One region of the Pelorhabdus rhamnosifermentans genome, then DNA from elsewhere that is predicted to be linked to it. Evidence: riboswitches for the same ligand, from Rfam matches in the RefSeq annotation. Region 1 holds a riboswitch; the other holds the start of a gene.

Evidence for each region. Region 1 has a riboswitch for cyclic di-GMP ahead of Ga0466249_RS24095 (FIST N-terminal domain-containing protein). Riboswitches for the same ligand answer to the same signal wherever they lie in the genome.
Region 2: it holds a riboswitch for cyclic di-GMP, as region 1 does, so the genes downstream of both, Ga0466249_RS14240 (diguanylate cyclase) here and Ga0466249_RS24095 (FIST N-terminal domain-containing protein) in region 1, are expected to answer to the same signal.

The regions. Positions count from the first base shown of each region.
Region 1 is NZ_JAHGVE010000039.1:4,665-12,620, forward strand. It holds gene Ga0466249_RS24085 (carbohydrate binding domain-containing protein) at 1-556, shown strand, start outside; gene Ga0466249_RS24090 (methyl-accepting chemotaxis protein) at 735-2,420, opposite strand; gene Ga0466249_RS24095 (FIST N-terminal domain-containing protein) at 2,707-5,283, opposite strand; cyclic di-GMP riboswitch class I at 5,383-5,471, opposite strand; gene aspD (aspartate 4-decarboxylase) at 5,738-7,378, shown strand; gene Ga0466249_RS24105 (FAD-dependent oxidoreductase) at 7,598-7,956, opposite strand, start outside.
Region 2 is NZ_JAHGVE010000011.1:56,265-64,220, forward strand. It holds gene Ga0466249_RS14220 (AMP-binding protein) at 1-122, opposite strand, end outside; gene Ga0466249_RS14225 (thiolase family protein) at 127-1,281, opposite strand; gene Ga0466249_RS14230 (biotin transporter BioY) at 1,278-1,829, opposite strand; gene Ga0466249_RS14235 (ABC transporter ATP-binding protein/permease) at 2,064-3,785, shown strand; cyclic di-GMP riboswitch class I at 3,973-4,056, shown strand; gene Ga0466249_RS14240 (diguanylate cyclase) at 4,183-5,730, shown strand; gene Ga0466249_RS14245 (hypothetical protein) at 5,804-6,010, opposite strand; gene Ga0466249_RS14250 (ATP-binding protein) at 6,170-7,956, shown strand, end outside.

The DNA.
Region 1 (7,956 bases):
GAAAAAAAACCTAGTAATGACTCTAATGTTCTTATTTGTGATGGGTCTCTTCACTACTGCTTTTGCTGCTGAAAAATTTGAAGTAAAAGGGCAAGGCAGCGTGGACAAAAACTATGTCAGTTATTTCGCTGGTCAAAAACCTTTTAACGATGGTGCATCCACAATAACCCAAACAGTCAGTGCTGACGGTATATTGACAATAAAATATGCCTTGCAACCAAAGGGGTGGCTTGGTGCAACTAGCGAACAATTTCAAGAAGACTGGTCTGCTTTTACTGGGTTGAAGTTTAAATTAGCAGGCGGAACCAAGGCTAAAATTAGACTAGAACTATATGATGCCAATGGAGTTTCTTATGAAGCCACATTTATCGATGATTCTGCTAACGGAAAACTAGTTACTCTTCCATTTAGTAGCTTCAAAGCTAGAACAGACTATCAACCTGCTGGGGTAGATCCCGACCAACCTTTTTCCTTGGTTCCTGTTAAAACTTTAAATATCTCACCACTTGAAGGTAAAGGAACCATCCTTTTCTCTGAATTGAAACTCTATAAATAAGCTAGCAATTAACTAAAAAGAGCTGCGCTGAAACTTTTAGCTTCAACGCAGCTCTTTTATTTATGTAACTGATAACGGCTACTTTTCATACCGTGTCTGCCGCTCCGTTCTCTTCCTTGTCTTCATTCTCATTGTAGGAGCAATCCAAGGTCAGTTTGTTCACCGTCTTTTCTCCCCGCTATACACGGAATTTGGTTACCGCCGTTTGCAATTCTTGGGCTAATTGGGCCAACGTTTGACTGGCAGTTGCAATTTCCTCCATTGAAGCAAGTTGTTCTTCCGTAGCTGCCGAAACACTTTGGGACTCACCCGCCGATTTTTTGCTAAGATCATCGATCTTTTTGACTGAACCAACAATCTGTTGGCTACCCGTAGCCATTTGCTGAATAGCCGCCGAAATTTCCTTGACCTGATCAGACACTTGATCTATCACTTCCATAATTTCTTTAAAAGCGATTCCAGCGGCATTGACCACTTCAGCCCCTGTTTTAACTTCCTGTGTACCTTCATTCATAGCGATAACCGCTTTATCTGTATCACCCTGGATATCCCCAATGAGTTCAGCAATTTTTTTAGCTGCTTCCTGAGACTGCTCGGCCAATTTTCTCACTTCTTCTGCCACCACAGCAAAGCCTTTACCCTGTTCACCAGCCCGAGCGGCTTCAATCGCGGCATTTAGAGCCAACAAGTTAGTTTGTCCGGCAATACCGGAAATGGTATCGACGATCTGACCAATTTCCTTGGACCGCTCACCCAGCTTAGCTACAACCTGTGCTGAGCTGTTGACAGTATCTTCGATTTGGCTCATCTGCTTGACCGCCATTTCCACCTCTTTACCACCATTCTTAGCTTTATCAGCGGCATTAGCCGACTGAGCGGCCACCTGATTGGCATTAGCGGCTATTTGCTGAATACCCGCTGACATGGTTTCCACTACGTTGGAAGCTTCGCTAGCCGCTTCCATTTGCTCATTGGCCCCTGCAGCCACATCCGTGATAGACAAAGCGACCTGATTTGTCGCCTGAGCCGATTGCTCGGCGTTAGCGGTAAGTTCCTCGCTGGATGCTGCCACTTGTTCAGCGTTGACCGTTACATGTTTGATTAGGTCCTTCAGCTGTAAAACCATCGTATTAAAAGCCGCTGCCAATTGACCAATCTCATCCTGACTGTCTATCTTCACTTGTTCGGTTAAGTCGCCAGCTGCAACTTTCCGGGCTACCACGGCCAACTCGTTGACCGGTCTCGATATTCTGCGAGCCGCAAAAAAGCCGATAGCCATACCCAAAATAGCGGCAAGCACAGCAGCAAACACAGCCACAGTCCTAGTCTGCTGAGCATGGTCCAGAGCCTGATTCAATGAATTAGTGATTTGTTTATTGCGAAAATTTTGGTACTCATCTAATTTGTCGTTTAATGCCTTGGCAGCTGGTGCCATCTCGCTTATCATGACCTGACGAGCTTCAGCGTCTTTACCAGCTTGTATTAGTAGGACAAACTTTTTATCGGCTATTTCCGAATATTTGTCATCCAAAGTTTTTACTTCGGTAATTAAACGTTTTCCTTCTGCTGTGACAGAATTTTTATTCATTTCATCTTCAAGATCTCTATTATCCGCAGCCGTTTTCTTATAATCGTTCAACATCTCAGAGTTCTTGGTAATATAATATTCACTCATATAGCCCACTTCATCGGAAGCGTTATTGTTGATCTTATTGGTTTTGAGTAAGCGCGGCAGATCCGTATTATTGGCGTTATCGACAAGTTCGGCCACGGCATTCACCTTCCATATGGTGTAACAAAAACCCACTGCTGCCACCATAACAACTAGTAAAAAATTAATAATCATTTTTGTCGCTAAATTCATTTTCATTCTCATATTTTCCGACTCTATTTCTAATAGAAACGGACTCGCCTCCCTTATTCGTGAAACTGCAAATAAATATTAAGCTTTCGCTACTGCGAATGAGTAATCCATTTACATGAATAGCTCTATTAATTTACATATACCGACATTTTTCATCAAGAAAATCTTATATAACTATTATAAGTTATCCTTTTAATAATTCACATTATCTAGAGACCCTAATTTTTCAGTCAAAAAAGGTACAGATCATATCCACAAAAGATAATAACCTGTGCTCATTCATAACCTATTCGTTGAAAATATTACTCAGTTTATACAATTTGACTGCCGCCGCTAGAGCCAGTTTTATCTCAAACTCATCAATAGAAACCCCTAATATTTTTTCAATACGTTTTTTACGAAAAGCCATCGTCTTATGGTGAATATACATTTTTTCTGCTGATTCTTTCAAGCTATTATTTTGCAGAATTTTCTCAAGAGTAAGCAGAAGGTCCGTCCCCTTTTTGTGGTCATAATCAATGAGTTTACCAAGTTTTTCATAAACAAATTCAGCAGCCTGTTTTTTACCGCCCATGTTTGCTAACAGCTGAGCAATGCCTATGTCGCGAAAATGATTAATTGCCTTGCTGCTTTCACTCTGACACCGAGCCGCAACAACAGCGCTCCATGCTTGCCGATAACCTTCATTTATACAGTGAGTTCCGGTGTGCATATTACTAACACCAATTCTCACCACCATTCCAGGGGCATAGCGAATAATTTTTTTCTGAAGCTGAAAAGCGAATTGCATGCTATTTTCCCAATCATCGTCCTTGGTCCCTATTTGACATAAGACGCCTATCCCTTTGCGGCAATCCCATAATAAATAATTGGAGTCGCGACTCAATAGCTCAATGATATTATTTTTTAACATTTCACTATTAGTAGTATCACTACTCGTTTCTTCTGTTGTTGACTCGGCAAGTTTATTCATAGTTAGTAAACAGCAGAACAAGGGAATGGAAAAATCGATCCCAAAGGTCTTAGCGGTCGCGATAGCCTGTTCATCTACCTTAGTATTTCCGGTAATGATATCATTAATAAAATCACTCTTGCGCCGCAGTTCATAGGCAAATTCGAGCAGTCTTTCTGCTTTCCGCCGTTCTGTAACATCAATTGCTACAGCAGCTACCGTTCTTTTGCCATTAAACAGATACTCCATCGGCGCTGTCCTGCCTTCAAAAAATCGCTTTTCTTCTCCAACCTCCACTTCATGAACAAAACACTGCGGCGTATCAGACAAAATAGTCTGCCGTATTTGTCTTAGTATAGCTTCAGCTTCTTCTGCCGGAAATCTCTGATGAAGTATACATCCATTCAATTCTTCTTTCGACCGCTTTAACAGTTTGTAGCCACTGTCAAATACTTCGATATATCGGCCATCCTCATCAATAATTAAACTAATGTCAGGCACAGCCTGAGCAAAGTCTTTTAACTTCGTTTCACTTTCCCGCAAAACCGCTTCAATTTTCTTGCGCTCGGCAATTTCCTTTAGCAACACCTTGTTAGTTTTGCTCAGCATTTCCTTCTGCGCTTCCACTTCTGCTAAGAGTTCATTATTTTCAAAAGCAATCTGGGCCGCCTGTGATAATTGGCTGCCAAGCACCAGACAAGCAACCGCAGAATTACTATGACGGCTATCGCCATTATCAGCGACTCCCTGCTCCCCGAGACTACAGAAACCGACTAACGGTTTTCCTGCTAATACTTTTGTCATATCTTGAATTTCTTGTTCAGATTTATCGCCCATGATTCTAGGCCGTAAAGCACAATAATAGGCTATGCCAAGTGCGATGTCCGTAATTCCTCCTCGGATGATTGCCCGGCGTATGCCTTCCACACCAGCGCTCACCATACTATCCGGCTCAGGCTCCATTCGGATAAAGACAGTTCCTACCGACACTGGCTGCGCTACGCGAATCCCGCCACGGTGCGTAAAATAGTTGGCAATATTCACACTGTACTGTCCCAGCGAATCTGCTATACCAATCGTAGCACCCGTTGTATAGGCCAAATGATTTTCTTCTAATTTATTCCTCGGCAAACCAACTAATTTGCTGTAAACATCAGCCGCCGCAATCCCATCTAACGTTAAAATTTCATATCCATCAACGGCAGTCACCGTTGCCCGCATATCAGTCGGACGGAAGCCATGCGCTAACGATATTCCGAATTGAAGCTCCGTTTCAAAAACGACCACAAGCAGGCTGTCGGGATAAGCTTGCTGTGCATGTAGAATATAATTTTGTTCCATCCGCCAATCGTCAGCCGGTGATCCACCGATAATGGGGAATTCCCCCAAGGACCGTTCCTTAAGCGCTTCCACAATTTCAAAGCTATAATCGTCGCTTTGTCGCGTATTGCCCGGCGAAAAAAGCATGATAAAGGCATCCCTGCCTTGCCGTCTCATTGCCCGCTTATACTCAGAAGCATTATAGAAAAAAGGTTTTACTGCCGAAGAGTTGACCGCTTCATTCAAAGCTCGCCGCCAATCTTTTGATTCATCTGTACCTATTCCACAATGTACCCGTAAAAATGGAGAAGCTAAAGCTATAACCAAAACAGTCTCCTTATGTATCCCATTGCAAATTTCACCAGCTGTTGTAGCCCCAAAAACAGGTGCTTCTCCCACTACGCTATGAATGCCTTGCAGCACCTCATCTAGATCGTAAACTACAGAAGCAAATACCAACACCGCTGAAACAGCATGTACATAGATGGACAATACTGCCTGCTTAGCTGCTTTCATGCCAACAGAAAAGGACGAATTACCTTTAGCCATTCCATATCCAACTTCAATTATTTGCTGATCTTCTTTTTTCACACAATCCTCCTATAACTTCGCTATCATAGCTAATTACAAATGCTTTTATTGAGACAAATAAAAAAGGGCTACCCATGCTATAACGAAATAAAACTAAATCGTTGCAACCTGGCAGTCCTAGATTGATTAAAAACTTTAGACCCATAGTTTTGCGTCCTAACCTTTCGGAAAGTTTGCCCCATATATCATTCATTCAATATTCGAAATTACACTACCCCCTGTCATCTTCAGCAGAGAATCGTGGCATCACTGTTCAATATACATTTATCGACATTTCGTATCAAAATATTACAAGCATTTATATTATATAATGATTTTCTTAACAATTTCAATTGTCTAAAAGTCCCAATTAGAAAAAAGGCAAAGGGACAGTTCTTAGTGGCGTATCGTTACACTGGTTATTTGTAATCATATCAATATGAGTTAATAGTACAAATCAAGATACAAAGAAAGGATGAGAAACATTTATACGGACCAATTTATTGAAAAACAGCACAAAAAAATTTTCTACGAAAATATAAGCCCTTTTGAATTTAAAAACAAGCTAATCAGTCTGGCGAAAGGACATAAGCGGGGAACACGAACATTACTGGATGCAGGCAGAGGAAATCCAAATTGGATTGCAGCAACACCACGTGAAGCCTTTTTCGCCCTGGGACAATTTGCTGTGCAGGAAAGCCGTAGAGTATGGGATGAGGGAGCTCTGGGCGGACAACCTAATCGAAAAGGGGTTGTACAACGTTTTAAAGCTTACGCTGAACATAATAAACATACGCCTGGCATGAAACTACTCAATGACATTATTGAATATGGCATAGTGATTTGCGGATTTGACCCAGAAGAATGGATCTATGAATTAATAGACGGAATTATCGGTGACAATTACCCAATGCCAGATCGAATGCTGGTGCATATAGAGAGGATTGTTCATGACTTCATGATTCAAGAAATGTGCGGCAACGGTACATATTGCGGAAAATTTAATTTATTCGCTGTTGAAGGAGCTACCGCTGCAATGTGTTATATCTTTGATTCATTACTCGAAAATTACTTACTCTCCCAGGGAGATACGATCGCAATTATGGTGCCGATATTTGTACCCTATCTCGAAATACCTCATTTATATCGTTATCAATTTAACGTTGTCGAAATTCATGCCGCAGAAATGGATCGGAACGGAAATCACACTTGGCAATACCCATATTCAGAAATAGAAAAGCTGGCCAATCCATCGATTAAAGCACTATTCTTAGTAAATCCGAGTAACCCGCCCTCAGTAGCAATTCAACCTGAATCGATTCAACAGTTAATACAAATTGTGAAGCAAAAAAATCCGGATTTAATGATTATTTCTGATGATGTCTACGGAACTTTCGTTGACAAATATCGCTCTCTAATGGCGGACTTACCGTATAATACTATTGGAGTATATTCCTTCTCCAAATACTTTGGTGTAACCGGTTGGCGGTTAGGCGTGATTGCGATTCATGAGGAAAATATATTTGATAAATTATTAAAACAATTGTCCAATACTAGTAAAGACATTTTGCAAAAACGGTACGCATCAATTTCACCGCACCCTGAAACAATATCTTTCATAGACCGGATGGTGGCAGACAGTCGCCAGGTAGCATTAAATCATACGGCAGGACTATCCACTCCTCAGCAGATACAAATGGCACTATTTTCAGCCTTTGCCTTGTTGGATAAGGAAAATACGTATAAACAGTTAACAAAAAGTATTTGCCAGCGACGTATGAAACTTCTCTATGACGGTTTACGTTTGCCTCTTCCTAACCTTTCCTATAATGCGAATTACTACACAGAGTTTGATCTAGAAAAATGGGCCAACCTCTACTACGGCAACGCGTTTACGGATTTTTTAAAGAAAAACTGTGATCCTATCGATATTCTCTTTCGATTAGCCAAAAATTCAGATATCGTACTATTAGGTGGGCGTGGTTTTCATGGTCCGAATTGGTCTATACGAGTATCGCTGGCTAACCTTGATGACGAGGCATATGCTCACATCGGCAATGAGCTGTGCCAAATATTAGAACAATACGTGGCAGACTGGAGAGAATCAATCAGGTGACTCTATAAAAACATCCATCATGCGTGTAAAAAGTTCGAAGCTGATAAAAAAACAGCTGTATCAATTAAACCACAACTGAGACAATCACTTCCGCTGACCTTAAATGCTAAAAATCGTTTATTTTCAATGATCATCAAACAACAAAGAACTAGCTAATGTATGAATCACAGTTAGCTAGTTCTTTTACTTTAAATAACACTATTCTTTTAACTAGTTCTTTTATTTATCATTCTCTCTGCCATGTGTATAATGAGGCAGTAGCATGGGCGAAATTCGATCTGTTTTCACGCCGTGATTTTTCAATGATTGATGATATTTTTTTACGTGATCTAAGCTGAGTGCCTTACCTTCAACAGTTTTGCTGTGAGCTCCTGCATGGGACCCGGCGCGACGGCCAAATACCAGGATATCCAGTAATGAATTACCCATCAACCGATTATTGCCATGAACACCACCGGCACATTCGCCAGCGACATAAAGGTTTTCAACCTTCGTTTGACCGTGTTCATTAATCAGTAGGCCGCCGTTTTGATAATGCAGCGTGGGATAGACAAGAATCGGTTCTTTTCTCATATCAA
Region 2 (7,956 bases), on a different contig from region 1:
TGAGCGAGAAGATTCACCTTTTGTATGAGTTCTTGGTATGTTAGCCGGGTAGTGCCATGAATCAGACACAGCTTCTGGGCCTGACTTTTTCCAAAATGAGTGATGTTGCTATGAATTAACATGTTTTCAGACCCTTTCAATCAGCGTTGCTGTTCCCATGCCGCCAACAGCACCAATAGCGGCAATGCCGAAATGTCCCTTTGCTTGTTGCAATGCCTTGAGGAGATGGAGGAGGATGATGGCTCCAGAAGCTCCGTAAGGATGACCGTAGGCTAAGGCTCCTCCAAGCCTGTTGGTCTTATTCAGACTAAAGCCGAGTTCTTGACAACAGGCCAGTATTTTCACGGCAAAGGCCTCATTGATTTCGAGGGCGTCCACGGCTGTCAGAGGCAGGTCCACTTTCTTTAATAATTTTCGAATGGCATATACCGGCCCCAAGGGAAATAAATTAGGATCACAGCCGCAGTCAGCTATAGCTGTAATCTGCGCTTGCGGTGTTAAGTGATATTTTTTTATGGCTGCGTGAGAGGCAAACATGAGGACCGCAGCACCATCATGTTTTAGACAAGTATTGCCGGCAGTGATTTTGCCGCTTTCCTTAAAAACAGGTTTCATTCTTTCCAGTAATTTCAAGCTCATGTGGTTTCGGATGCATTCATCAGACTTGATGATTTTGTTTGTTGCCGTGAGTGGTATTATTATATCTTTTAGCAAACCCTGTTCTTGCGTTTGTACCGCTCGTTGATGACTTTCAAGGGCCAATAAATCCATGTCGTGTCTGGAAATAGCCAGTTTTTCGGCCAGGGCTTCCGCCGCTTCTCCTATATCTGGATCGCCGATTAAAGGGGTAGAAAAGGGAGCTCGTTCATAATAAACAGCTTCTCCTTGAAAACGGGGATCATTGGAATTAAACTGTCGTCGAGGCGCCATACTAGTACTTTCGACTCCTCCTGCAATAACAAGCTCGGCAGTACCCGATCGGATTTGGTTTACAGCCAGGTTGATGGCACTGAGTCCTGAGCCACATTGTCCGTCAATTGTGAGAGCGGGAATAGCATAGGGCCAGCCAGCTTCAAGTACAGAGACTCTGGCAATATTGCCGCCAGGGCCCACGACGTTGCCAAGGATGACTTGATCAATAATTTTTGGTGAGATTTCGTAGCGGTGTATGACTTCATTTAGTACGGTGGCAGCTAATTGTTCAGGAAGAAAGTTTTTTAAGAAGCCGCCTGTTTTTCCGATCGGTGTCCTCATGCCGCCAATTAAATAGGCCTGATTCATGATTGCACCGAAGCATTCTGTAGACGTTTATTTATGGCCGTACCAATGATTGTTGCGATACCAACTTTAAGTAAATCGCCGGGGATAAAGGGGAGTGCTCCCACCATCAGTGATCTTTGTAAACCCATGGCTGTTACGAAATTTAACCAGGCTACACCGAGTATATAAACAACGAAAATTCCACCGATTAAATTGGCCATAGCGAGACGACCTGTATTATTATTTGTTCCTTTTAATTTGGCAGTCACAATAGCGCCGATTAAAAAACCGATGAGATATCCGCCGCGGGGTCCGAACAGGACGCCAATCCCGCCTGTTCCACCTGTAAAGACCGGTAAGCCAATGGCTCCCAACAGTAGAAAGGTCATAACACTGAGCGCAGCTTGTCGCATCGTTAAAATACTTGCTGCTAGCATAATGGCTAAATTTTGACCTGTAATGGGGACAGGACTGAAAGGCAGCGGAATGATAATAAATCCCATTGCTGCTGTTGCGGCAGCAAAAATAGCAGCATAAATGAAATCAATTAATTTGTTTTTTGTTGGCATAATGCTCCTCCAAACATCCTGTAAAACTTTGAATAGTTTTGTCTACAATGAATAAGGTTTAACTGAAAAAAGTATAAATCAATGCAAAACGATTGTCAACTTATTTGTATTTTATAGTTAACTAAAGTTGCAATAAAATTATCATCAAAGTCCTACAAGCTTTATCTGGTTTGTAGGACTTTGTTTTGTCATGGATATTGGAGGGGCAAAATATAGAATAAGGAGGTGAATCGGATGAGACGTGGTGTGGTGCTGCGAAAGGGTTGGAAAATGGCCAGTACATATTGGTTCTCTAATGAAAGAGGATCAGCATGGTTACTATTATTAAGTGCTATCGGGCTTAACATGGTATTGGTTTATATAACGGTTGAACTTAATTTATGGCAGGGAAATTTTTATCTTGTTATACAGAATGTTAATCAGGGGGGGTTTAGTGATGCCATCGTCAGGTATGGATTATGGGTATTGTTGCTCATTGTCGTGAAAGGATACCAGATTTATTTTCGCATGCTTCTTCATATTCATTGGCGTCGTTGGCTGACTGATCGTTACTTATCTCAATGGTTGCAGAATAAGACTTATTATCAGCTTCAGTTAACAAGTTCGAATTTTGCGGATAATCCTGATCAGCGCATTAGCGAAGATGTTGATTTATTTGTATCGATTACTCTCAGGCTCACCTTGGATTTATTCAACGATATGATTACGATTTGTTCTTTTCTGGTTATATTATGGAATCTATCCAGTGTTGTTTCATTATCATTCGGTACCTTCAACTTTACTATTTATGGTTATCTCGTATGGACAGCATTGGCTTATGCCATTATAGGTACTTATTGTACCTTTAGATTGGGTCGTCCCCTTGTCAGATTGGATTATGATCAGCAACGTTATGAGGCGGATTTTCGATTTAGTTTGATGCGGATTCGAGAGAACGCAGAAAGTATTGCTTTGTACGATGGTGAATATCAAGAAAAAGAAAATTGTTTGCAACGTTTTAAATATATTTTTGATAATTTTACAAAAATCATCGCAATACGAAAACAATTGATGTGGCTGACGACGGGTTATTCACATATTTCGGTAATTTTCGCTATTGCTATGGCATCGCCTCGATATTTTCGCGGACAGATTCATTTAGGGCAAATGTTTCAGATTATTGATGCCTATAATCATGTTCAAACGGGCTTTTCATTTATTATCGATAGTTTTACCCGGTTGGCACAGTGGCGGGCTGTTATTAATCGGTTGAATAGCTTTCTACTATATATCGACACTGCGCAAATGGAAAAGATGGCTCAAGAAAGGCAGATGTATAACAAGCATAAAGGAAAATTTTCTATTAGGGATGTCAGTATTTCTCAACCTGACGGTCACAACTTAGTTAGCGGGTTAAACTTTCACATAACCTCAGGTGAAAGAATGATCATTACGGGACCATCAGGGTGTGGCAAAAGTACATTATTACGGACTTTTGCTGGTCTGTGGCCTTTTGCAACAGGACGTATCGACATACCTTATGAAGGAAGAATCATGTTTGTTCCCCAAAAACCTTATATGCCTATTGATAAATTGCGCAAAATCTTACTTTATTCTGGCAGCAATCGGCAATTCGAGGATCGAGAGCTTATAGATGCTTTAAAAGACTGTAGGTTAGCACATTTTGCTGATAAATTAGATGAAATCTGTGATTGGGGACAGATTCTTTCACTGGGTGAACAGCAACGAATTGCATTTGCTCGCATACTATTATTAAAACCAGAGTGGCTTTTTTTAGATGAAGCTACGTCGGCATTAGATGAAGCTACTGAAAAGACTGTATATGAAAGAATATCTGAATTTTTGCCTCATACTTCAATTGTGAGTGTAGGACATCGGAAAACAATTTTTCATTATCATAAAAATTGTTTAGTCTTAGATGGGAGAGGGGGGTGGTGTATAAGAATGCTGGAATAAGAGTAGTCTTTAGAAGAGTTTCTATAGGCTGGTAATTGTTGCTATGACCTTGAGTGTTATTTTTGCTATGTGCTTATTAGTGAAAGGTGAGTCGAATTTTCTATATAGGGTATTGTCGATAACGGAAAAAACTTGACTAAATTTGGCATAAGTAATATTATGTAAAAGGAATGTTACAATTTCTAAAATTTTATATTGGCAAACTTACTGAAAAGTAGGGACGCAAAACTATGGGTCTAAAGACGGAGTCTATGATTGCCAAGTTGCTTATTTCGTAATAAATACATTTAGCACCCGCCTATTAGGGGCTATTTTTTTTACATCCCATTTTACTGTATGGATTATGACGATAATTGTACTCCCTTGGCGACCCAGTTGAGGAAGGTATCTATAATGTATGTTTAGAAACGGCACGAGAATTTATTGTGTTTATGTCATTGTTCTTGGTATTTTTATTGGGGCGTTGTTTGCTGTAGTGTCACCTGGTATTTATAAACTGAGTGCAATATTATTGTTTGTGCTATTATTCTTTGGTTATAAGAATAGAAAGAATTCAATTTCTTACGCCTTTGTGGCTGCTGCACTGTTTCTTCATCATTGTTTGTTGGCTAAAATTGTTTTTGATAAAAGTGTTGACGCTGATAGCCTGACTCCTTTTATTATTAATGCTGGATTTTTTTACGCACCGGTGCTTCCTGATCCCATTACACCCGTGCTGGCTGTGCTCACACTTGCATATTATTTCATCAGTTATAATGGTGGCACGATTTCATTGCTTGTAGGGGGGAAAATATTTACGACTTTTCTTATTACCTCACTTGTGAGCGGCGGTGTGTATTTTTTTCGTCAATTGTCTATAGAACGGGAACGATTTTATCAGGCCAATCTTACTGATCCACTTACGGGGTTATATACCTTTACTTATGCTGTCAAAATCGGCCAAGACTTACTTGATCATGGCAATAAGCTGATTGTCATGATTATGAATATCGATAATTTTAAAAATATCAATGATACATATGGCTATTTTATTGGGAATAAAGTATTGATTCAATTTGCCGGATATTTGCGAGACGCAGTGTGTCACGAGGCGGTTGTTGCACGTCTGGGTGGCGATGATTTCATTGTCATGATCAAGCAAGATGATGCTACTACTTTATCTGTTGATGGATTGATTGATAAGTTAAATAAACGAGAATACATTACAGATTCTGATCTGGATTCAGTGCATTTGGCCTTTTCCTATGGCGTAGCCATACAAGATAAAGGGACAGTTGTTGATATTCAAGAACTGATTAATGTGGCGGAAAAAGACATTTATTGCAATAAAACGTCTCAGGGGATTGGGGTAGCTATTTATAATGGAAATGAAATTCTTGATGCGTCTTTTTATGATCTCGTTCATGTACTTGCCCAAAAGGATATGTATACTTATGTCCATTCGTTACATGTTGCTTGCTATGGTGCATCACTTGCTAAATGTTGGGGCCTTAATAAGAAACAAGTGGCGGAAGTCTTTTTGGCAGGATGGCTGCATGATGTGGGAAAAATCGCTATTCCCAATGAAATATTGCGCAAACCAGGTAAATTAACGGAAAAAGAGTACGATTTAATTAAGCGGCATGTTGAATATGGGATGAATATTCTTTTGTCATTTGATGTCAGTGAAGTGGTTCGTCAAGCCGTTATTACTCATCATGAGCGCTATGACGGTTTGGGCTATCCCTACGGGCGGTCTCAACAGGATATTCCATTGGCCGGACGTATTTTGGCTATTGCTGATACCTATTCAGCCATGACAGTGAAGCGGGTTTATCGCAGGAAGCTTTCACAGGCTGAGGGATTAACGGAGTTGAAGCGTCAGGAAGGGCGGCAGTTTGATCCGGAATTAGTGGAAACGTTTATTGATATGTTGACTGAAAAACATTTTCAAGTTCAGACTTAAAAAATCAGCTCATTCGTTTATTAACATTTTTCGTAACCAAGGCTCATCAATATTGGTGAGCCTTGGTTATTTTTTATTCGTACATTAAATAGAGTTGGTAGGCACTGGATAAGAGGGTATAAACAATGGCTAATACAACGCCGATGGTGCCGATGATCGTTCCTTTATGATAAAAACGAGCGTCTTTTTTTGATTTCCCAATTAAGTCAAGGATGATGATGGTGAAAATTAACAGCGCCGATATGATTGTGATGGGTAATCCATAGACCATTTCTATCACGATCCCTTCTTATTCATCACTAATAAACAAAAAAGTATTGAAATGAAACGATGATTCTGAATATTTCATGGAAAAAAAATCTTTCTAGTTCTATAATAATAAATAGATAAAATAAGGTCAACCATATTTTACCATTGAATAGATGGCGAGGTCGGATTTATGTCATATTTGGTGGATATTCTTGAAGCAATTCAAGACGTTGTAAAATCAGGTATTATTCGTGAATTAGATCAACAAGATAGCCAAGAAGGCAATCCGTTAATTTTAAGACAGCTCGTGGAAGAAACAGTAAGCATTACGGAAGCTGTTGTAGAAACAGTAAAATTGAATACTTTTACTTCTTTAAAGGTTTATTTAAGCTCTCTTTGTAAGGTCTATATTGAACGAGGCGTTGTCTTGTCGGAAATCATGAATTTTTTCGATCTTTATGAAAAGTCCATTAAAGATGCCATGTCTATTTATTTACAGCATGATTTGGTTAGTTTAAATCGATATCGTCGCGAACTGGACACATTACTTGATAAGGCGCGGGTATTTTTATCTGATGCGTTTTTTATTCTGTATGAAGAGACAGTGTTAAAACAATTTGAACAATTGCGGATCATTAATGAAATTACGGCACAGCTTACTTCGTCGCTCAAGCTCAATGATGTGCTGAGCTTTATCGTGACTCATGCGCTGGCTTTGTTTAAGGCTGATTGTGGCAGTATTTTATTGAATGATCTGCAGGATGTTTATTCTGTTCAAATTGCCCAAGGCTGGCAAGCAGTAAATTCACCGCTTGCTATTGTTATGAGTATAAGTTCCAGTTCCGGCGTTATTATTATTCATCAAGACGATGTGGATGATTCGTTACGGAAAACGTTGCGGAAAGAAAATTTACAGACCATCATTGCTATAAAATTGTCCATACAAGAGCGTACTATTGGCGTACTTGTCGTTGGCTTTCAATCGGTGCACAGGATGACCATTATGGATAAAAGAGTACTGGAAACTTTCGCTAATCAGGCTGCCATTGCTGTCAATAATGCCCAACTTTATGGCGATACAGATCATAAACTGCAGGAACGGATTCATGAAGTGACAGTACTCCTTGAACAGGATCGTGCGCTTTTACATTCGATTAGGGAAGGTGTGATTGCCATTAATGCATCAGGGGCGATTACTTTGTTGAATAATGAAGCGAAGCGTTTGTTGAATTTGTATGAAGATCCTATTCATTCCGATATTTTAGATGTTCTTCCAAATTCTCGTTTGCCTATTGTGATTCAGACACAACAAGCCGAATATGATCAGGAGCAAAAAATGGGTGTAAGTACGGTGATTACGAATCGTGTCCCTGTGATTGTTAATGGCGAAGTCATTGGTGCCATTGCCACATTTCGGGATCGACAAGATGTGAAACAACTGGCAGAAGAGCTAGTTGGCGTGAGATCGCTACTTGATTCTATGCGTGCTCAATCGCATGAATTTACCAATAAACTGCATGCTTTGTCCGGACTTATTCAAATGGGACAATATGATAAAGTAGTTGAACTGATTACGGATATTTATCATAACCGCCAGGAATGTGTTAGCTTTGTTGTCAAAAGAATTAAAGAACAATCTACAGCCGGTTTATTGCTTGGGAAGATTAGTCAGTCCAAAGAGCGGGCCATCTTATTGCGTTTAAGTCCACGAAGTAAGTTGCTGTTCCTTCCGCCCCGGCTCACAAACATATCGATGGTCACTATCTTGGGCAATTTGATTAGCAATGCCATGGAGGCCGTGGCGCATCTCGCGAAAGAGCGGAGAGTTATTGATGTACATATTTTTCAGGGACAGAAATTTCTAACCATTTCAGTAAAGGATCAGGGGTGCGGTATTCCTGAAAAGTCGATAAAAACTATTTTTATGCGGGGGTTTTCTACCAAGCCCGGGAGTCGGGGCATCGGACTTGCACTAGT